Regions from separate parts of the Candidatus Clostridium eludens genome, predicted to be linked through region 2. Evidence: riboswitches for the same ligand, from Rfam matches in the RefSeq annotation. Region 2 holds a riboswitch; each other region holds the start of a gene.

Region 1 (7,792 bases), on a different contig from region 2:
GAAATCCAGTAGGAATTCTGCTGTGAAATTAAATGTACTTCCCTCATTGTCTTTACTTTCAAACCATATATCACCATTCATAATCTTTACAAGTTCCTTTGATATTGAAAGTCCAAGACCTGTACCGGCATAATATTTGTTATATGATACATCTTGTTGAAAGAATTTTTTGAAAATTTGCTCCTTAACTTCTTCTTTTATTCCAATACCTGTATCTTTTATAGAAAACTTAAGAATCACTTTTTCGTTTATCTGAGATACCTTTTTAACTTTAAAAATTATACTGCCCTTATTTGTAAACTTAAGAGCATTATTGAATAGATTTATGAGCACTTGTTTTAATTTTATCTGATCTCCGATTATTTCAAAAGGGAGTAGAGGATCTATGAAATAGGTGAATTCCAGATTTTTATTTGCACAGGCAAATGAAAGCTCTTTTATAAAAACATCAATCATATTTTTTAAGTTGAAAACCTTCATATAAAGTTCAATTTTTCCTGATTCTATTTTAGATATATCCAAAATATTATTTATTATATCCAATAGATGCTTTGATGAATCTTTTAATATTTCTAAATGCATTTTTGCATCTTCCTTTAATTCCATTAGCTCAAGTAAGTCAATGGCTCCTATGATACCATTTAGTGGAGTTCTGATTTCATGACTCATGTTAGCCAGGAATTGGCTTTTGGCCTTATTTGCATTTTCCGCCTCCACTCTAGCATTTTCTGCTTCTATCTTGGCTTTTTCTAATTCCATATAGTTGCTTCTTAATTCTTCTTCTGCAGCAGCCAGTTCTTCATATATAGTGGAAAGCTCTTCATATTTTTCTTTTAATTCTTGTTCCTTTTTAATAGTAATCTTATTTTTTGTATTATCGTTGTTCATTAAATTATCCAAATTTACACTCCTCCAAATTTATTTTTTTTCATCAAAATGTTTTCAATCTCATTTAAAGACAAAGGTTTACTGAAGTAATATCCCTGGATTATATTACAGCCTATGCCAAGAAGTGAATCTAGCTGTTTTTTTGTTTCTACTCCTTCTGCAATAATTTTATAATCCAATGATTTGCATAAGCTTATAATAGATTTTATTACAGCTTTATTCTTCTTACTTTCAATGTTATCAATAAAGGATTTATCAATTTTTAATGTATTAACTGGCAGAGTAGTTAAATAGTTTAAGGAAGAATATCCCGTACCAAAATCATCTATGGCAACCTTAACTCCTTTTTCTAAGAGTTGGTTTAGAGCTTTAATTTTACAGGTAAATAAATCTATCAGTGTACCTTCTGTTATCTCAATTTCAAGTAAGGAAGGTGAAATCTTGTTTTTCTCATATATACTGATGAGTTTGCTCACAAAATCACTTTTTTTCAACTGAATAGGAGAAATATTTACTGATATGGTTTTAAATTCATAATTCTTCAATTGTAATTGGCGAATTACCTTGCATACTGAATTTAAAACCCATTCACCTATTTCTACAATACTTCCTGTGCTTTCTGATATTGGTATGAATTCCGCAGGGGAAACAGATCCAAGTCTACTGTTTTGCCACCTTAACAGGGATTCAAATCCTATTACTTTATTTTTTGTAGCATCTATTTGTGGCTGATAGAGTATATAGAATTCATCATTTTCAACTGCGGTTTTAAGCTCCTGTTCAATAACGAGTTTTCTGCAATATGAATGAAACAATTCTCGCTGAAAAAAAGTAACAGTGTTTTTACCATTGATTTTTGATTGAAATATGGCCAGATCTGCATATTTATACAATTCTGTTACATCATTACTGTCATTTGGAAATATAGTAATACCCATGCTTGCAGTTATATATATTTGTTTTTCTTTAACTTCAAAAGGTTCTTTAAGATAATTGATTATTTTAATACAAAGTTTTTTTAATTCTTTATAGGAAGTAAACTTATTGATGAGTATTATAAATTCATCGCCTCCCAGGCGGTATAGGGTTCCAGAATCTTTTATACACATGGTCACTAGCTGTGAGAAAATTACCAATAATAGATCTCCGTAGTCATGACCAAAAGTGTCGTTAATTAATTTAAAATCATCAATATCTATAAATATTAGTGCACCATTTTCATAATTGCTTAAGGCTGTTTTAAGGGTATTTTTAAATAAGATTCTATTAGGAAGTCCTGTTAAAGAATCATAATAGGCAGAATGATTAATATAGTCCTCCAGCCTTTTCTCTTCTGTAATATCACTTATTGAGCCGGATAATAAGAACATTTTATGGTCAGAATTTTTAGTAGCCGCACCTTTAACAAGTAATGATTTAATATGATTTTCCTTAGTTAAAATTCTAAATTCACTTCTATAGCTTACTGTATTGCCCTTAATAAAAAAAGTTAAATCATTTTTGGCGCTGAGCTTATCTTCTTCAACAACAGTTTTCTCCATAAAATCAAATAAGCTTTTAAAATATTCTACACTGTATCCTGTCATATGAACAAAATTTTCAGAAAAAAACATATGGTACTTTTTTAAATTCCATTCCCAAAGTACTATGTTGGCTCCATTTAAAGCCCTTGTATACATTTGTTCCCTGTTTTTATCATAAATCCTCATAGTAACCTCCTGGTTTATAAAATCTAAAGGTTAGTATATTAAATGTTAAGTTTAAATTAAATTTAGGATTAAAGTGTTAAAAATAATTTTTTAATTAGTTAATATAATAGAAATTGAGGTTGTTTTCAAGTAATTAATGTAAGTTATTTTATAGAAATTAATTGAAGTTTACCTGTAGAAATTTGAGTAGATTTAAATAAATATTATAAAAATACTGTATAATAAAATGTCATATTTTGCAACCATAATTTTAGATTTCCAGGTATATTTTGAATTAAATATTTTGAATAATTTGTAAACAATTTATTAACTAAAACTTGTTGAAATTAAGAAAATTTTATGGTAGGATTAAACAAATGATAGGGAAGCGATGAAATACACACTTTAATCTGGGCATCCTTGTGTGTGTTGGAGTTAGTGATGCAACCGGCCCTGTATTCATAAATAATTTTTATGAATACAGGGTTTTGTTTTTTAAAAAATGGAGAGTAAATTATGGTTATTTATTATGGTGTTGTTATTTTTATTTTGGGAACTATAATGGGAAGTTTTTTGAATGTGTGCATATACAGAATACCAAAAGGTGAATCTGTTGTTTATCCACCCTCCCATTGTACAAATTGCAATAAGGAAATTAAAGCTTATGATTTAATTCCTGTAATAAGTTACATAATTTTAAGGGGAAAATGTAGACATTGTGAAAAAAAAATATCCTTAAGGTATCCTATGTTGGAATTTATAACAGGTTTGTTGTATTTGCTTACTTATATTAAGTTTGGAATAGGGGTAAATCTTATAAAATATATAGTATTTATAAGTATTATGATTGTGGTGGGAATGATAGATTTTGATACTACAGATGTCTATTTTAAGACTACAGGAACAGGTATTATTGCAGGCATAATATTTTTAGGAATATATCTTTACATGGGACTGCCTATAAAAACCTATATTTATGGAGGTATGTTAGGAGGAGGACTTTTAACATTAATTATCCTTATAACAAAAGGAGGTATGGGCTGGGGAGATGCAGAGATTTCACTGGTATGTGGTTTGTTTTTAGGACTTAAGTATACAGTATTGATGATATTTTTAGCCCTTGTTATAGGAGCGGTGGTAGGGGTAGCACTTATTTTGTCAGGGAAGAAGTCAAAAAAAGATTATATTCCCTTTGGTCCATTTATTGTTATAGCTTCTGTGGTTACAGTGTTTTTTGGACAAAGTATTTTAAATTGGTACTTATTTTAGATATTAAAAGATGTTTTATTAGGAGGTGATGGAAAAATACATAATTAACAACTTGCCATGCTTGAATCTACACAGAAAATCTGCTGTTTAATTTTAATGAAGAAAGGATGGAGTTTTATGGAAATGATAAAAAAGAAAAAAGGTTTCACGCTTATTGAACTTATGATAGTTCTTGCTATTATTGCTATACTGGCTGTGGTATTGATACCTAAATCACAAATATTTAAGAACAATTCTAAAAATGCAGGGGTAATTACCAATGTAAATACCGTAAGAGCATATTTGGAAACGAAAGTTACTAATACTAGCGGAATAAATGCTTATTTAACTACTGCAGATTTAACATCGGCATTTGCTGGTGCTTTTAACACAGGTAGTAGTTCAACTGACAAATTGATTAATCCATTTACTAATATAAGTGGAGCTGGTATAGGTTATGCATATGAAATTATATCTGCACCTACTACTGATTCGTCTATTAGTAGTGCTACTACTGAAGCAAATGTGAAAGCTGACGCAGGATCGTCGTTTACTGGCAAAAAGGGTGAAGTTATTGTGGTTGTGTATAGTAATGGTTATGGGGTAGTAGGAATAGACAGTGGTGAAAGTGCAACACAAGCATTTATAGTCCAATAGGAAAAAGTATAAAGAACATGATTTTCCATGTTCTTTATATAATTGTGATACAGTTTTATTGAATAGAAAGGAGTAGATTCATGTCAAAAGTAAAAAAACGTTTGGGAGAAATCCTAGTAGATGCAGGAGTTATAACGGAAAAAATACTACAAAGAGCCCTTATTTTACAGAAAGACACAGGTGAAAAGCTTGGTGAAATACTTGTAAGTAAGGGCTTTATTACTAATGAGCAGATAGTACATGCCATAAAACAGCAGCTGGGAATACCTTTAATAAATTTAGATAATATTAATGTAAGGCAGGATATTATAGATATTATACCAGTAAGTATTGCAAAGAAATATGAAGCTATTCCTATAGATATTATGAATGGTTTTTTACTCGTAGCTATGAGTGATCCTTTAAATTATTTTGCCATTGAAGATATAAAAATAGCAACAGGGTATAATGTTAAAACTGCCATAGCATTGAAAAGCAGTATACTTGATAATATTGAAAAATACTATGGAAAAAGCAAGGCACAGGAAGCAGCACAAAACTACAAAAAGAACTTTTCAGGCAGAAAGATGGAAACAGAAGAGGAAATAATAGATGAAGCTTCTGCACCAATTATAAAATTTTTAAATACCATAATCGAAAATGCCACTTTATACAATGCTTCGGATATCCATATAGAACCGGATGAAAAGGAAATGAGAGTGAGATTTAGGGTAGATGGTGGTCTTCGAGAGATTATGAGAACGGATATAGACATGCTTTCTCCTGTAACCAGCAGAATAAAGATAATGGCTGGCCTTAATATAGCAGAAAACAGAATACCCCAGGATGGCAAAATTAATTTTAAAGTTAAGGAAAAGGATATAGCCATCAGAACTTCCACAGTTCCAACAGTTTTAGGGGAAAAAATTGTGATGAGATTACTAGATAGGAACAATTTTTCCATAGAACTTGAAAAAATTGGCGTGGAACATAATGGATTGACAAAAATAATGAGGATGATTTCTAATCCATATGGTATAATACTGGTATCAGGGCCCACTGGAAGCGGTAAAACAACAACCCTATATTCTATGCTGAATGTATTAAATGATGTGTCTAAAAATATAATAACCATAGAAGATCCTGTAGAGTATAATTTAAAAGGTATTAATCAAATGCAGGTAAATAATAAAATAGGATTTGATTTTGCCAGCGGTTTAAGAAGTATACTCAGGCAGGATCCGGATATAATACTTGTAGGGGAAATACGGGACAATGAAACTGCAGAAATATCTATAAGGGCGGCACTGACAGGTCATATGGTACTGTCAACTATTCATACAAATAATGCAGTGGGCACTATAGGGAGACTTTTGGATATGGATATAAAGCCTTTTTTAATATCCTCTACACTGGCAGGTGTAGTGGCTCAAAGGCTGGTCAGAAAAGTATGTCCAAATTGCGGTGAAGAGTATGTAAGTGATGAAAGGGAAATGAGACTGCTGGGTATTGATAATCCTGTTAAGCTAAAAAAGGGCAGGGGATGCAGCTTGTGCAATGATACAGGGTATAAGGGAAGAATAGGTATATTTGAAATACTTGAAATAGATAAAGACATTAAAAATCTTATAGACATAAATTCCACTGAAAGTGACATTAAAAAAATGGCTCTGGAAAAGGGTATGAACACCTTAAGAGAATCATGTATGAATAAGGTTTTAAAGGGAACAACTACTGTTGATGAAATGTTAAAGGTTACTTATGGAGATCTTGTTTGATATTTCTAATATTTTTAATATTATAGAGGAGTTTCAGGGAATAAAATTATGAAAAAATTTATATGTAAAGCTTGGAATGATGAATTCGAAATAATAAAAGAGGAAATGGAAGAAGAGAATGTTGACATAGTAATTGACAACCTAAAAAGCAGAGGTTTAAAAATAATATATGTAAAAGAAAAGTTTGATTTATCTCAGTTTGGATTCTTTAATAAAAAGTTTAATGAGGAAATTTTAGCTAACTTTTGTGGACAAACTGCTATGATTTTAAATTCCGGAGTAAATCTCTTAACGGGACTTGAAATAATAGAACAACAAACCAAGAATAAAACTATGAAAAAAGTAATTTTAAGGATGGTTGAAGGTATAAAAAGAGGAAATAATTTAGCTGAATCAATGGAATCTTGTGGAAAGTTCCCTAAATTACTAATTGACATGGTTATGACCGGGGAAATTAGCGGAAATGTGGATACTATACTTTATAACATGGAAAGTTTCTACAAAAGTGAAGCCAGTATAAATAATAAAATCAAAAGTGCTTCTCTATATCCTGCATTGATCTTAGCTGTCGCAGTAAGTATGATGCTCTTTTTTAATTTCTTTGTATTTCCTGAAATAAAAGATTTATTCACAGGTGTAAAGCTTCCGGCTATAACTATAGTTGTACTAGGTATTATGAATTTTTTTAATAATAATTATTTATACATAATTGCAAGTATAATTTTTTTAATAATTATTATTAAGTATATAAATACTATTCCAAAGGCTGCATATTTTTTTGGTAAGGTAATTTTAAAAATTCCTATTTTGGGTACAGTAAAGGTAGATGTAATTACTTCTAGATTTACCAGAAGTATGGGAATATTTCTAAAATCTGCAGTTCCCATTATAACTATAATGGAAAATGTAAAACTCATAGTAGGGAATGAGTTCATATTGCAAAAAATAGAAAATGTCGAAAAAGAACTTATGGGTGGTACCAAATTTGCAGATTCTATTGAAAATGAAAAAATCTTTGAACCACTGGTGGCACAGATGATAAAAGTAGGTGAAGAAACAGGAAGGCTTGATGAAATGATGTTTAAACTGGCTGATATATATGATGAAAAAGTACAGATAGGCATTGCAAGACTTACGTCTCTGGTAGAGCCTATTTTAACCTTAGTTATAGGGTTAGTTGTGGGTGTGGCGATACTTGGTATGGCACTGCCTGTAATGCAGATTACCCAAGGAATGAAATAAAAATAATGGAGGTAATTAAATGTCTTCCAAAATTCTATTCAGTTTTAAAGAAAATTATGCGGATGTAGCTGTTGTATCAAAAGGAATAAATAAAATAAAAATAAAGAAAGTAGCAAGAATAGAAGAGAGAAGTGAAATTATTTCTGGAGGACAGCCCTATGCTGATGAATATAATTTAAATAAAATTAAAAGTGTTAGAGAAAAGTTTAAAGTTAGAAATAGAAACATAGGAATAATCCTGAATTGGGATAATATTGTAACAAGGATTATAGACGTTCCTATAATGAATAAAAAAGATCTGAGAAACTTTAT
Region 2 (7,792 bases):
AATTAAACACAAATAAAGATTAAGAGGAAACTGTAACTACGATAAATAAAATTGGTAAATTTTTCGTTAAATTATCTCTAAAGAACAGAGGTTCTATTACTGTAATTTCATTTTCAAATTTATCTTTTGAATAATTACAATACCTAGTACTCTCTTGACCAAAACTTGCAAGTCTATGTCTTACTAACTCATGGCTTACCCCTCTATCACATATAAATCTAACTGAAATAGAATTATGCTCAATCATTGCTTCATGCCCATTTTCTAATTTTCTATTAACTTTGCAACAAATTTCTTAGCTGAATCATCTGTAATATTGTTTACTTTTTAAATATTTCATTTTCCTTTTCCTCTCTTAAATACAATTTTACAGTATTTGCCTCACAGAAAAGAAAACAGGTATAGCAAATACTATACCTGTAATATATCTATATCAGAAATATGTCAGTTTCGTATCTTCTGTAAGGCATTGTAGGTACAACAAGAAATGCTGGCAATCCAACTATTGTCCTAAATAAATTAATAAATGCTCATTACAGAATTACTATCAAACAGACACCACCTTTTAAATAATATATCATAAGTGTATCTATTTTATATAATATTGTCAACACGAAAACTATAGGGACAATACTTGCTTTACACTTTATACTGATGTGACACAATAAAGTTACACTTGTGACACAAATTAAAAATATTATATTATGTATCTAATACTTCTCTTATAAATGCACCTTTCATTTCAGTATAGTTTTCTCTATCATTGGGAAATTGCTCACAAAGATCAATTTTTAACTGTTCATATTTCATTCTTAAATCTTTATTTGACCTAAGCTTATTTCTAAATTTAATGTAATCATTCCATTCATCTCCACCATAAATATCCACGTGGATATGATGAGTGCGAATATCATTTTTAAAGTCACCACATGAAAAAAACATATGATTTTTATTATCATTAGCTCTCTTATGGATAAATCCTCTACTTTCTAAGGATTTCATAATTTTAAAAACATCTTGAAAATCTTTTACCCCAACTAAAATGTCAATAATAGGTTTCGCTTTGAGATTTCTAATCGCTGTACTTCCAATATGCTGAATATCTACTGCCTTATCTCCAAATATCTCTCTCAGTTCAGAAATAATTTTTTTTGCATTAATCTCCCACTCTATAGAGTATTCTTCTAATACAACTATTCCTCTTTTTAACCCTATCATTTTAACCCTCACAATTTATAAATATCAACTATCTTTGAATAATTTACAGTTACACTACAACTTAAGAAGAACGCGAATTAAATTAGTTCATCTAAACTAACCTTCCCATGGAATAATTTTTAAGTCTGGCCATTTATCTAACCAACTTGACACTTTATTATCATAAATCTGCTTCGTTATCTGTGCTTTATTTGCCCGTACAATTTTTCCAAACAAATCATTTAATCCAAATGGAGCGTATACTTTAAATTCATTATTTTTTTCTTTTCTAACTCCAATCGCTGTAGCAGTAGTAGGCCATGTATTTATAGCGGATTCAAGCGATATATACGGCTCAATTGTATATCCAAAATGATTTTTATACCATAGATGAATCCTAGCTTGATTTTTTATATCCACTTCGATTTCTAAATCTGAATATAGTTCTTTCATTTGAGAAATAATTCTATTTTCAGACTGAAAGTCTAAATTTATATCATCAAAATAAACAAAATCAATATCCTTTATACCATACTCTAGTGGATAATCGGAAAGATAATTCCAAACTGTTTGTGCAATACAACCAGCACCTATATAATAACTGCCTATGTCTAGCCGTTTGGATCGTTCAATTGCTATATTAATAATTTCATTTGACATAATAATGTTTTCTAATGCTTTAAATTGTGCATAAATATCCAAATTATAACCATTTATCATTTGATATTTCTCCCCTACGTCTCATTCACCTCGCTTTAATAATGTACTTGCATATCTTTTATTCTCATAACTATTAGTTGAATTTTTTTGAGATTGATGCCAATCAATATATTGAAAAAACGCTTGTGGTGAATCATCATTTTCTGCCCAATCAGGCATAAATCAAACAATATTTTTCTCTCTGACAATCCGATAAAGGTTTTCTGCGTCTTTTCGCTGAAAATCTCGAATTACTATATGATTTGTTTCTATTCTCATATTGCTCCTCTCCCGCCGTACTGTAAAACGCTCCCTATTTTACAACAAATTACAGTCATGCCACAACTTATGAAGATTACAAACTAATATAACTTTAGATTATACTAACATATCTTAGTCATTAAAGCGATAAGCTCCCCACCAATCAGGAATTAAATATTTTAATCTAACAGTTTTTCTGGTCTTATAATCTATTAATATTTCTATTTCAGAACTATCTTTATCTAACTGCATCATATATTCTCTACACGCTCCGCAAGGTGAACCTACGCTTCCATCTTCTACAATAGCAACCACTTTATCAATTTTACTTTCTCCATGGGTTATCATATTTGCAATTGCATTGCGCTCTGCGCACATTCCAAGGGTTGATGCTGTATCAATACAAACCCCAACATATATATTTCCACTTTTCGTTAGAATTGCACTTGCTACACCACCTGCTTCAATAAAAGGTGAGATTACTCTTGATTTTTGGACTTCTCTTGCTTTTTCATATAATACTTCCCATATATCTTGTTCCATTTTTTATCTCCTAATTTAAAATTTTATACTAAACATACACACCAGAATTAGCACTTATTGTATAAACTATAGATATGATTACACATTTTCAATACTAATACAAGAGTCTTTTTACCTTTTACTTTATACTTCCTATTGCACCTTCAAATTATCCTCCGTAATATTTTTAATGTGTTATTTGCTCCAATTAGTTCAAACACAGCTGCTCTATCATCAACATTTGCCGTAGTTACAATGGCAAATTAGTCCATGTATTTGCAGAACTACTTTTTTGTATTTTCATTAGGAAAGTTTATCCGTATTGGTGATTACATCTTCGAACTCACGTTATTTATTTTTTTAGAGCATTTTCTACATCTGTGCTTATTTCATCAGTACCTCCGAGAATATATATATTTAAATACTTGCTATTATCTATATATGTTTTTGAATCTTTAATATTATTATTGGTAAGTATTATAGGAGCACTATATTTTGCCGCTAACGAACTTGCGCATACGGCATCCTTAAAATCCGAACCCGCAGCAAATATTACTGTGGTGCCATATTCAGAATCAAAACTCTTGCATATGCTTAATGAAGTTGCATATCTGTCTGCTCCGCTTATTCTGGTAACATTACTGGAATAATTGTTTAATGTATTAAAGATATTATCAGAGATTACTCCTGTTCCACCAACTACATATATGGCTGAAGGTTTTATTTTTATTAATTGGTGTATTGTTTGCGGAGGAAGAGTATCTTTTTGAGTTACTAATATAGGATACTGCTTTATGGCAGCTACTGCTCCGGCACTAAGAGCATCAGGAAAATCTTCTCCACTAGCTAAAAATACAGGAGTCCCTTTTGGTATATTAAGGTTGTTGTTTACTTGTTCACAGGTATCGTATCTATCTAATCCGCCGATCCGAATTACATTATATGCCAATTTCTTAAATTTATTTTCTATATCTGTACTTATAGCACCTTCTCTGCCCAAAATATATACCGTACCATTCTTATTGAGCTTACTTGTAATAAAACTATATACAGCTGAATCACTCTTTGTATTCAATAACAATATAGGAGCATTCAGTTCTGCTGCTAATACCGATCCAGAGAGAGAATCTGCAAATATAGTTCCAGATGCTATAACTACGTTTTTAAGAGTTATTACTTTGTTCACTTCGTTCTTCTGCACAGGAAAAAATTCATTTGCAATATCTATCATGGTTGTAAATCTCTTGTGCTGATACCTACCTGTGTTAGTAGTTGTTACAGTAGTTCCATCCGATAATACAGTGCCATCCTGAAGCTTTTTATACAGAGTTTTATCATTTGCAACAAACATAGCAGAAGATGGAGTTAAAGGTGTACTAGAAGTATCTGTAGTATGGTATTCATATACATATGCATAATAATGTACTGCTGGATATGTGGTGAATGGTATCATTGTATAAAATTGATAAAATGATATAATACGGGTGGTAGCATCTTGTAAATAATATATTTTTGTTTTGTCAGGTATAAATGTAGTTGTCGCCTTTCCTTTGGTTGTAAAACCACCTCTAAAAATTATATCCTGTGCGTTTTGTGGAAGAGCCACAGCTGCAGCCTTAAGCTGTGTGTAGGTCACAATGGCTCCTGGTGTAATTGCTTGAGTGCCTGTAGTTGCTGCATATGTACTTAAAGGAGTTATTACAGTCATAGTACTAATTACAATACACATGCATAACACACTAATCATTTTTAAATTAATATTTTTCACTATAACACCTCTTTCATTTTTTATTTATTGGACAAGAGCTTTTTCCGTATCTGTACTTATTGTTTTAGCATCGCCTAAAATGAGAATATTTGAATATTTACTGCCGTCCAAATATTGCTTTACTTTTGTAGTATTGCCATCCACTAGGAGTATTGGAGCATTATACATTGCTGCTGCCAAACTTCCAGCTAAGGCATATTTGAAATCCGTACCTGTTGTTACAGCTATATTATAGTCTCCTATATTGAAATATTTGCACACATTGATAGAAGTTTCATATCTGTCAGTTCCACTTATTCTTGTAATATTATTTGAGTATTTCTTAAGCTTGCTAATAACATTATCAGATATAACACCGGCTCCTCCTATGACATAAATTTGAGAAGGTGAGGTTCGTGAAAGTAGTCTTGATGTCTGGTCCGGCAGAGTGTCTTTCATGGTTAAATATATAGGATAGTTTTTAATTACTGATATACTGCTAATACTCAGCGCATCAGGGAAATTCTCTCCGCTTGCTATAATCACTGGATTTCCTCCTGAAACAGGAAATTGATTATTAATAGCTTCACAGGTGTCATATCTCGTATCTCCACCCAGTCTTATAGTTCTATAGCCTTTTAGTTTGAAATACCATTCTGTATTATCACTCACTGCGCCAGTACCCCCTAGTATATAGATTGCTCCATTAGGATCTAACTGCCTTGTAATATATGAGGTGGCTGAAGTATCATTTTCCGAATTTATAAATATTATAGGAGCCTGAAGCTTTGAAGCCATTAATATGCTTGATAATGAATCCGCAAAGGTTACCCCGGCTGTAAGTATTATATTTTGAAGTTTACCACTGCTTGGATTACTCAATTTTGCTATATCTTCGATTGAAGATAATCTCTTTGTTTGATATCGTGAATTTGTTTTAGCACTGTTTGAAAATAATGTACCACCTGTTACTTTTTTATACGTATCCCCATTATTTACCATGATAGAAAATTGTCGAGCAGCGGATAGTGTGTGACTATCATATGTACGCATATACCCATTATATATTACTTCAGGATATGATTGTCCAATATTAACACTGGAGAATTTATAATAGTACACTGGCACTTCATCATCTGCCATATCCGTTATATAATAAATCTTGGTGTAATCTGGTGTGAAGGAGGAATGATTCGTATTTTTAGAAGTGGTGCCTCCATTTATTATTTCATCTATACCGTTTTGAGGCATAGCTATAGACGTAGATACTAATTCCTTAAGAGTTAGATTGTTTATAGTGCTGGCATCGGTTGTTGTATTGGTAGTTGTAATTGTATTAGTTATAGTACTGGCAGTAGCTGAGGTGATAGTTAAATGATTTATTACTATGGATGTCAAACATATTATTGTTGCTAACTTCATTAATTTATTTTTCATTGTGTGCATCTCCTAAAATAATAATTGGTAATATTAAGATAAGAATATTATACTATATTAACGTAAGTTCGAAAATTTAATTATAGTCCATGGATAAATTTTTCTATAAAAAATGCAAAAATATACTCCTATAGCCGCATGGTTATATCTTCCATTTATATTAAAGCAATGCACTTATCCATCTTTAAAGATGGTCTCTATCACCAAACAATTTTTCAAACAAATTCTTTGTTACATTCTGAATTATCATTGAGTTTAAAATTTTTTAACAAGTAGCATTCCCCCCTTATTCTCCTTTTATGTGTTCCTCACTGTGCTTACCTAGAATAGATAAAGCTTTTTAAGACTTAATATCATTTGTATATCCATCTTAAATAATAAAACCAATTAAAGCTAATCAAAAACAATTAGTTTCAATTGGTTGGTTGCATCACTAACTCCAAATTCTCAAGATGCCCAAATAAATAGAATTCTTCACAGTTCCCAGTCCTTTGTATTTTGTTAATGTTTTTTATATATTATTGTAATTTTATGTCTATATATGCGTGTATTATCATTATAGTATGAAAAAATCAATATCTCATCCCACTTTTTAACATAAAAATCAAATGTGTTGATTGAGAATTTCTATCTTCCCATCAACGCATTTAATTTCCTTCATTTCAATGTTTTAACTTCTTAACATCTTCTACACTTAGTCCAGTCTTGATTGATATAGTTTCTACATCTAATAAATTTTTCGCTATTTCTATAGCTTTTTTATTTTCGTCCTCTTCATTTGAAGTCTATTCTCTTTCAAATTCTTTTTTCTAATTTATTAAATTTCGGAACTTCTTTACATTATATCCTAAATTCTATCCCTTTTCACTATATTTTAGGGATATTCTATTATATATAACCTCTCTACTCTTATCCTATTCTTCAGCAATAAAAACAAAATACATTGCTTTCAGAACTCTACCTTCTTCTACCAAAGTATTTAATATCCTATAAAAATGCAATAATTAGCATAGTACTAAAATTGTACATTAAAATTTAACATTATTCGAATTAAATTACCATGATTTTCATAAACTATATAAATTATATAACGATAATCAAGTAAATAAGATATAAACAAGGATGGGGAATTTGATTAGGAATTAAAATAGTGATATTTATACAAGGATGGTGTATTCCTTGGAGGTGGCAATATGTGCAGAAATCCATAATGTGTTTAGAAAAATAGTTTCTTTGCTAACTAGACATTACTCATAAGAAAAAACAATCAAGAACAAAACTAATAAAATTAGAGGAGGAGTACTAATGAACACAATATATGGTACTGGAAACACAAGTGATTTGTATAGTTTATATACTCAAAACAGCATTCAGAATACAGATGGTGACGATTATTCGAAAATAAATGAGCATAAAAAATATGGACAAGATTCAATAGAGTTAAGTCAATGTGGAATGCAATCATTAAATAACTCAATGCCAAGAGAAACAAACATTACTAATACAGTCAGTAATTCGTTAGATAGTTTGGTGTCCGCAGGAACAATTACTCAAGCTCAAGCGGATGCTGTAACTAGTATTTTCCAATCAGGAAGCCAGACAATGCAACCATCAGGAGTATACAGTAAAAGACCTACAAATCCATTAGATAGTTTAGTGTCTGCAGGAACAATTACTCAAGACCAGGAAACAGCTATTAAAAGTGCATTTAAATCTGCTATGAAATCAGCTCAGTCACAGACAGATACATCAGCAGACCCTGGTACATCCGTTCTAGATGGTTTAGTATCTTCAGGAACAATTACTCAGGACCAGGAGGCAGCTATTAAAAGTGCATTTGAATCTGCTATGAAGTCAACTCAATCCCAGACAGGCACAACAACAGATACAACAAAGGATCCATTTACAAATACTTTAGATAGTTTAGCA
Region 3 (7,792 bases), on a different contig from region 2:
TTTCCGAAATATTAGGGAGTGAAACCAATAATTTTCAATCAATATCAATAGATAGTATAAAACCTGTATATGAATCAGATGGGAAAATGATATTATATGATGTATTTCCGTTTAATCCAATATCAGGATTTGAATATTTTTATATTAAACTGCTTCCTGGTGCTGAACATATTTCCACACCACATCAAAATTCAGCGGAAGAATATGTTGTGGTAACAAAAGGCACTGTAGTGATAACTGTAGAAGACCAAACTTTTGAACTTACTGCTCCTTCAGCATTAAAGTTTAAGGCAAACAGAAATCATACCTATAGTAACCCATATGATATTGAAGCTGTATTTCAAAATATAGTTAAATATTGAAATAAACCCAGAGTATCATTAAAAATGTATTCTGGATTTATTTTAGAAATTTTGTATGTTATAACGCATAAAATATGTGATAAAATAAATTAAAAATGAAAGGAGATAAAAAATATGATTGCACGGAGAATTGAATCCCTAAGACAGAATTATATAAATGTAAAGCCAGCAATTTCATACCAAAGAGCTAGGATTTGGACAGAGTCCCACAAGAAAACAGAGGGTGAATCAATTCCTATAAGAAGAGCCAAGGCGTTTAGAGACACTTGCCAGCAAATTGATGTTAATATTTTTTATGGAGAACTTATTGTTGGTGCCATTGGAGAATTCCGAAAATGTGGTATCTTGACTCCAGAGTTCTCCTGGAGCTGGGTAGATAGGGAAATGGACAATTTTCACGAAAGAGTTCAAGATCCATACGTTATGACAGATAATCAAAGGGCATTTGTGAGAAAAAATATATTTCCGTATTGGAAAGGAAAATCCTTGGAAGAGACATTTTTAGCACAATTATCTAAAGAAACTGCAAAGGTTGTAGTGGATACTGGTTTTGTTGATAATGATTCAAAATGGAGACAGGCTGTTGGCGAAATAACACCTGATTATCAAGATGTTCTATTTAAAAAAGGTTTTGGGGGTATTATTACACAAGCAAAAGAGAATATTTCCAAGCTTTCTCTTACTTCAGCAGAAGATATGAAAAAGAAAGATTTCTACGATTCTATAGTAATTACCTCCCAAGGAATTATTATACTTGCAAATAGATATGCTGAAAAAGCTAGAGACATGGCTGGTGTAGAAAATGATGACGTGAGAAAAAAAGAACTTTTAAAAATTGCTGAAATATGCAGCAAAATACCTGAAGAGGCTCCTAGTACTTTTTATGAAGCTATTCAGTTTGTCTGGTTTACACAAGTTGGTGGAATAATATCTGAAAATCCGCTGGCACTTAACATAGGGAGATTTGACCAGTTTATGTATCCATACTATAAATCTGATATTGATAGAGGAATTATGACAAAGGATCAAATACAGGAGCTTATTGAATTACTTTGGATAAAGTTATCTGAATGGGTTTGGACAATTTCTGCAAATACTGCTGAATTTTTTGCGGGATATAATCAATTTCAAAATCTTACAGTTGGCGGTAAAACAAGAGAGGGAAAAGATGCTACAAATGATCTTTCATATATGTGTTTGAAAGCCACCGAAAGAGTGAAAACCCACCAACCAGGTCTAAGTGTTAGAATTCATCAGGACTGCCCTAGTAGTTTTTTAGATGCGGTTACTTATTTAGTAAGTAAGGGTACTGGATTTCCTGCAATCCATAATGATGCTGCAGGTTATCAAATGCTCATAAATGCAGGCTATGAACCAGAAGATGCTAGAGATTGGAATAACTGTGGCTGTGTAGTACCACATTTTCGTAAAACTGGTGAATGGACTTCAGCAGTAAATATTAGTTTTACTGCAGCTTTAGAATTTGCACTAAATAGAGGCAAAAGCAGGATCAATGGTGAGAAAATAGGTTTAGATGAGAAAGATCCAATGAGTTTTGAGTCCTATCAGGAGGTTGAAAAAGCCTTCTATAAACAATTTGATAATTTAATTGAACACTCGATCATAGCTACTTTATTAGCACAGAAACTTCATAAGGAAATGGTTCCAAGACCATTTTTATCCTCCTGTATAGAAGATTGTATGATAAAAGGCAAGGACTTAGTTGATGCTGGTGCAAAATACAACATAGGGCCTGTGCTCACAGGCATAGGCCTTGCGGTTACAGCTAACTCTCTTGCAGCAATTAAGAAACTTGTTTTTGAAAATAAAGTTACCACAATGGAAACTTTGATAAAGGCACTTAATGCAAACTGGGAGGGTTATGAAGAGTTAAGACAATTAGCTATTGCATCACCAAAGTATGGAAATGATATAGACTATGTTGATGATATTGCTATTAAAATAGCAAATCATTATTACAAAGCGGGGCACCAATATAAGGATATTAATGGTAATAATTTCATCACTGCCTTTATGGGGATTTCTAATTATTTGCCAGCAGGAAAAGTTGTTGGAGCAACCCCGTGTGGCAGAAAGGCTAAAGAACCATTGTCTGAAGGTGTATCACCATTTGCAGGTTCTGATACCTCTACCCCATTGGCAGTCATGCGTTCAGCAGCAAAAATTAATCAGGATGTACATTCTGGTGGAACACTATTAAACTTAAGATTGAATGAGAATTTAGTAGATACTAAAAGGGGACAAAGTAACTTGGGAGCAATGATTCAAGCTTTCTTTTCTCTAGGAGCATTCCATGTTCAGTTTAATACCATATCCACTGAAACAATGCTTAAAGCTCAAGATAATCCTGAGGACTATAAAGATTTGTTAGTTAGAGTTGCAGGATACAGTACACAATTTGTTAATTTATCCAGGTCAATGCAAGATGCAATTATTGCAAGAACAGTTCATGAAAATTATTAGAATTACAATAAAGACATAGTTTTAAGCTGTGTCCCTTTCTAATATTTCATTTTGAGCAAGGAGGAATTTATGAATAGTATAAGTGGGTACTTTATGGAACCTCAGAATTTTTCTGTTAATGATGGGAATGGAATCAGAACGATTATTTTTTTTGCTGGCTGTCCTCTTAGATGCCAATGGTGTTCCAATCCAGAAAGTTGTACAGATTCTAACAAGATTGCATACCATGAAAAGACCTGCATAGGATGTGGAAGGTGTGTTCAAGTATGTCCACATGGAGTAAGTATAAATTTAAACCAGATTGTTCAACGAAAAAAATGCAAATCTTGCGGACTTTGCACAGAGGTATGTCCAACTAATAGTAGAAAAAATTTGATTTATCACTATAATAGTGAACAGATATTAAAAGTAATAGAAAAACAAAGAGTATTTTATAGATATTCAAAGGGTGGAGTTACCTTTTCTGGAGGTGAAGCAACCCTGCAAATAGACATGTTGAGAGAACTTGTAAATAAACTCTATGATAAATCTGTAGATTTAGCTATTGAAACTTCTGGCTACTTTCAATTTGACAACGTGAAAGATATATTGGAAAAATTAAATTTAATATTTATAGATATAAAGCATATGGATAATGATAAACATAGATTCCATACAGGAGTTGGCAATGGAAGGATATTAGAGAATATATCAAGACTTAAAGAATTAAAAGTACCTGTGGTAGTTCGCATACCAGTAATTGATGGAGTAAATTCAAGTATAGAGAATATTAGAAAAACTGCTAAATTTGTTAAAGTTAATATAGATAAATCAAAGTTAGAGCTATTACCATATCACTTATTTGGAAATAGTAAATATGAAGTCCTTGGGTTAAAAAAGCCCTCCAAACAGTTTAAAACTCCATCGAAGGAAGACTTAAGAGAGTTATATAAAATAGTTAAAAATGAGGGTGTTGAGGTAGTAAGTTATAAGTAGGATTAAAGAAGTTATTTGGGTGTGCAGTAGTGCTTATCTCTCACAGTGAATAATATGGCAGTATTAGCTAATTACCCCATTGGAATAAAAAAATTTATAATATGCATACAGATAATATCTTGAGAAAATTGCTTGCCACTTCTAATATTTCTTTTTACAAATCTACAAAAAATGAAAAATTAAGGTAAACTTTATATATTATTCTTGAAAATTGTAAAATTTAGATGTAAAATTATGAATAAATATATATTGACAATGGCACACTTATCGAAAGGTAAGGTCGCAAAGCTATGGGTCTAAAGAAAATTTATTTTTCTATGATTGCCAGGTTGCCAAAATTATAATTATAAGAATTAATATATTATGTTTACATTTTGGTGCCTATAGCTATATAGGCACCTTTTAATTTTTAAATAAATGAAAGGATAGGTGTATTAAAGATATGAAAAAACATGAGATGGCTTTGAATAAGGCCAAAAAAGAGTTCAATGTAAAAATATGGGGTATGTATGAAGCAAGTGATGCTAAGAGTTTCATTGAGGAATTTAAAAAAATAGTATCAACTATACAAACTGCTGATTATATTTTGTGTTTTGATTCCCAAGAATTAAAAGTTTCTACTCGAGATATGGTGCCAATGCTGGAAAGTTGTTTTAAAATGTATAAAGATTTAAATTTTAAGAAAGTTATAATGAAAGCGGGAAATAATGCAACTTTAAAAATGCAGTTAACAAGAATAGGTAGAAATGTAGGGCTTAATGTTGAAGTAATTTAACAACTTACATATGAAGGTTTAGATTGAATTTTATCATTTATTATTCAAGGAGGCTAACAATGGGCGTAAAATTAAGTTGTATTGATATTTGTCATGGTTCTAAGGTTGTTTCAAATGATTTTTATTTAAAGCACTTTGAGAAGCAAGGCAAAAACGTAGAGCATTTGTTAATAGATATAATGGGTAGAGATAAAAGATTTATGTTTGATGATAATGAGACAACTCTATCTTTAGCGTTAAAAGTATCAAAATCTGCATTAGCTAAGGCCAACTTCACAGGTAATGATATAGACATAATAATATATTCTTCTATATTATCGGAATATATTTCACCATCTATGGCAATTTTGTTACATAAGGAGTTAAATGCGGGAAGAAATGTAATGTGTTTTGATATGAATGCTAATTGTGCTGGTATGACTGTTGCTTTAGAATGTGCCTCAAATTATTTGATGACATCAAATCGAGCAAAAAAAGCTCTAATTGTTGGTTGTGATGATTTGAATTCTTTACTTGATCCCAATAATGAACTTTGTTATGGTAATTATGGACATGCTGCTTGTGCAATAGTTTTGGAGAAGGTAAGTGAGGATTGCGGGGTATTGGATACAGAGTATTATATAAATACAGAAGAGAGTGAGAATGCTATGTGTCCAAGTTCAGGATTTTCCAGTTTCTTTAAATCACGAGATGTAGATGAATTTTATTTGAAGTGGATTCCATTTGATGGAGGGGCTTGCGTTTACCCTGCCGTGGACATTATAACCAGCATGTTAAACCAGAAAGGGTTAACCAAAGATAATGTTAGTATGTTTTGTTTTTCACAGTTTGCATTTGTAAATATAAAGACTATAAGAGAACTTATGGACATAGATGAAGACAAGAGTATTTATATAGGTGATAAGTATGGATATACTAGTACAAGCAGTCCTTTTATAGCATTATATGAAGCTATAGAACAAGGCAAAGTTAAAAGAGGAGATTATATAGTATTTTGGACTATTGGCACAGGATCTGAAAGTATAGTAATGCTTTATAAATATTAAGGCATTCAAAAATTTTGATCAAGCTATTCTAAGGCTCAGGTGGAGTTTGCTCATAAGGAATGTCTTTCTTCATCTGAACCTTAGAAAAATTTGATATTAGTCCAATGTTTTGCTGAATTTAACCATTGTTAAGCCTACAATAATAACAATTGATATACTTAAGGATAATATAGGACCTATAATATATGATACACCTACGCCTTTTACTATTATTGCTCTTAGAATTTGCAGAAAATAGGTTAGCGGCAAAGCACAGCTTATAAGATAGATTATTTTAGGCATGGCCTCTCTTGGGAACATAAATCCTGACAGAAGTACACTGGGGAGTAAAAGTGCTAGAGAAGCCTGCATTGCCTGCAGCTGGGTTTTGGCCACAGTGGAGATAAGCATACCTATAGCCAGGGAGCATATGAGAAATAAAGTTCCAAGTGTTATAAAAAGTGCCACACTTCCCTTTACCACTATACCAAATAATAAATTTCCAAGAATCAATACAGTTATCATATTGAGAAAGCCAATTATTGTGTAGGGTATCAATTTTCCCACTACAAGTTCAAAGGAACTAATGGGTGTCATAATAAGCTGCTCCATGGTTCCCTTCTCTCTTTCCCTTACCATTGCAAAAGAAGTTAATATAACAGTAATATTTTGAAGGATGAGTCCCATAACACCGGGTACATTAAACTTACTGCTTTCCAATGTAGGATTGTATAGTACAAGAGGCTTTATGCTTGTCCCTATGCTTGAGGACATATTACGTCCTGATTTTTTGACTTCCACCTCCTGCATTTTAGCTGAATAGTTATTTCCTATAAGCATGGAGTAAGACATGGCAGTTCTTGCTATAGTGGGGTCAGAACCATCCACTAGAACCTGAACTTTTGCCGTTTCATTCCTATCCAATGTTCTCGCATAGTCAGGTGGTATTACAATTCCTACTTTTACTTTTCCCATGTCAATATACTTCTCTACTTCATTAGGGGAATCAGCTGAGCCGTAAAGTTTAAAATAGTATGAGTTTATAAATGCATTTACAAGTTGTCTGCTTTCTACAGTTTTGCTGCCGTCGTACACCATCAGGTTCACGTCATTTACATCTGTATTTGCTGCAAATCCAAATAAAAGCAGCATCATTATGGGCATCACAAGAGCTATAACCAGGCTCGGTTTATCTCTTTTTATGTGAATAAATTCCTTCTTTGTAACTGTAAGTAATCTTTTGAGCTTCACTTTTAAACACCTCCCTTTTCATTTCTTATTTGTTTCAATTCATTAAAGGAAGATACTACTTCTCTATTTGAAAGCTCTTTAACATATTTAATGAATATATCCTCAAGATTTTCCGTACCATTTTTTTTGTATAGATTTTCAGGGGAATCTATTATTATCAGCTTGCTGTTAAATATAAAACCAATTATATCACAAATAGATGCCTCATCCATGTAATGGGTAGTCACAAGTACAGTAATTCCATCTGATACCAGAGTACTTATTGTATACCAGAACTCTCTTCTTGATACTGGGTCTACTCCTGCAGTGGGTTCATCAAGAATCAATAGGCTGGGATTGTGTATTAGAGAACATCCAAGGGCTAGTCTCTGTTTCCATCCCCCAGAAAGTGTTCCAGCCAGACTTTTTTCTTTTCCCTTAAGATTGGCCATGTCAATAAGTTCTTTTTTTCTTAGCTCAAGCCTTTCTTTTGGGAGCATATATATATTGCCATAGAAATTTAAGTTTTCTTCTACAGTGAGATCCTCGTAAAGGCTGAATTTTTGAGACATATATCCAATATTTTGCTTTATCTTTTCAGAATCTTTAAGGAGATCATATCCTAAAACAGAGCCTTCACCTGAGGTAGGCTTCAGTACTCCACATATCATCCTTATGGTAGTAGATTTTCCTGAACCATTTGGGCCTAAGAAACCAAATATTTTTCCTTTAGGAATGCGGAAAGAAAGGTTATCTACAGCTGTAAAATCTCCAAATTTTTTTGTAAGATTATTGATGGAAATTGCATACTCCATAGTAATTCTCCTTTACTTTAGGTTAACATCTAAAAGCATGCCGGATTTCACAGCTTCAAGATTATCTAGTATTTTTATTTTTACTTCATATACGAGCTTCGTCCTATCTTCCTTGGTTACAATATT

The links. Region 2 has a riboswitch for cyclic di-GMP ahead of ACJDU8_RS11875 (cell wall-binding repeat-containing protein). Riboswitches for the same ligand answer to the same signal wherever they lie in the genome.
Region 1: linked by a shared signal. The riboswitch ahead of ACJDU8_RS07675 (prepilin peptidase) and the one ahead of ACJDU8_RS11875 (cell wall-binding repeat-containing protein) in region 2 are both predicted to bind cyclic di-GMP.
Region 3: linked by a shared signal. The riboswitch ahead of ACJDU8_RS01370 (hypothetical protein) and the one ahead of ACJDU8_RS11875 (cell wall-binding repeat-containing protein) in region 2 are both predicted to bind cyclic di-GMP.

The regions. Positions count from the first base shown of each region.
Region 1 covers NZ_JBJHZX010000009.1:31,953-39,744, forward strand. The annotation lists gene ACJDU8_RS07665 (response regulator) at 1-900, opposite strand, end outside; gene ACJDU8_RS07670 (sensor domain-containing protein) at 903-2,597, opposite strand; cyclic di-GMP riboswitch class II at 2,952-3,038, shown strand; gene ACJDU8_RS07675 (prepilin peptidase) at 3,093-3,845, shown strand; gene ACJDU8_RS07680 (prepilin-type N-terminal cleavage/methylation domain-containing protein) at 3,963-4,481, shown strand; gene ACJDU8_RS07685 (GspE/PulE family protein) at 4,562-6,238, shown strand; gene ACJDU8_RS07690 (type II secretion system F family protein) at 6,287-7,480, shown strand; gene pilM (pilus assembly protein PilM) at 7,500-7,792, shown strand, end outside.
Region 2 covers NZ_JBJHZX010000016.1:50,693-58,484, reverse strand. The annotation lists gene ACJDU8_RS11905 (hypothetical protein) at 1-16, shown strand, start outside; gene ACJDU8_RS11900 (FAD-dependent thymidylate synthase) at 20-292, opposite strand; gene ACJDU8_RS11895 (GrpB family protein) at 703-1,218, opposite strand; gene ACJDU8_RS11890 (nucleotidyltransferase family protein) at 1,315-1,917, opposite strand; gene ACJDU8_RS11885 (cytidine deaminase family protein) at 2,290-2,700, opposite strand; gene ACJDU8_RS11880 (cell wall-binding repeat-containing protein) at 3,032-4,447, opposite strand; gene ACJDU8_RS11875 (cell wall-binding repeat-containing protein) at 4,472-5,863, opposite strand; cyclic di-GMP riboswitch class II at 6,274-6,357, opposite strand; gene ACJDU8_RS11870 (hypothetical protein) at 7,169-7,792, shown strand, end outside.
Region 3 covers NZ_JBJHZX010000001.1:283,348-291,139, reverse strand. The annotation lists gene ACJDU8_RS01385 (helix-turn-helix domain-containing protein) at 1-362, shown strand, start outside; gene ACJDU8_RS01380 (glycyl radical protein) at 477-2,846, shown strand; gene ACJDU8_RS01375 (glycyl-radical enzyme activating protein) at 2,916-3,821, shown strand; cyclic di-GMP riboswitch class I at 4,069-4,158, shown strand; gene ACJDU8_RS01370 (hypothetical protein) at 4,264-4,596, shown strand; gene ACJDU8_RS01365 (3-oxoacyl-[acyl-carrier-protein] synthase III C-terminal domain-containing protein) at 4,656-5,642, shown strand; gene ACJDU8_RS01360 (ABC transporter permease) at 5,739-6,872, opposite strand; gene ACJDU8_RS01355 (ABC transporter ATP-binding protein) at 6,875-7,666, opposite strand; gene ACJDU8_RS01350 (HlyD family secretion protein) at 7,679-7,792, opposite strand, start outside.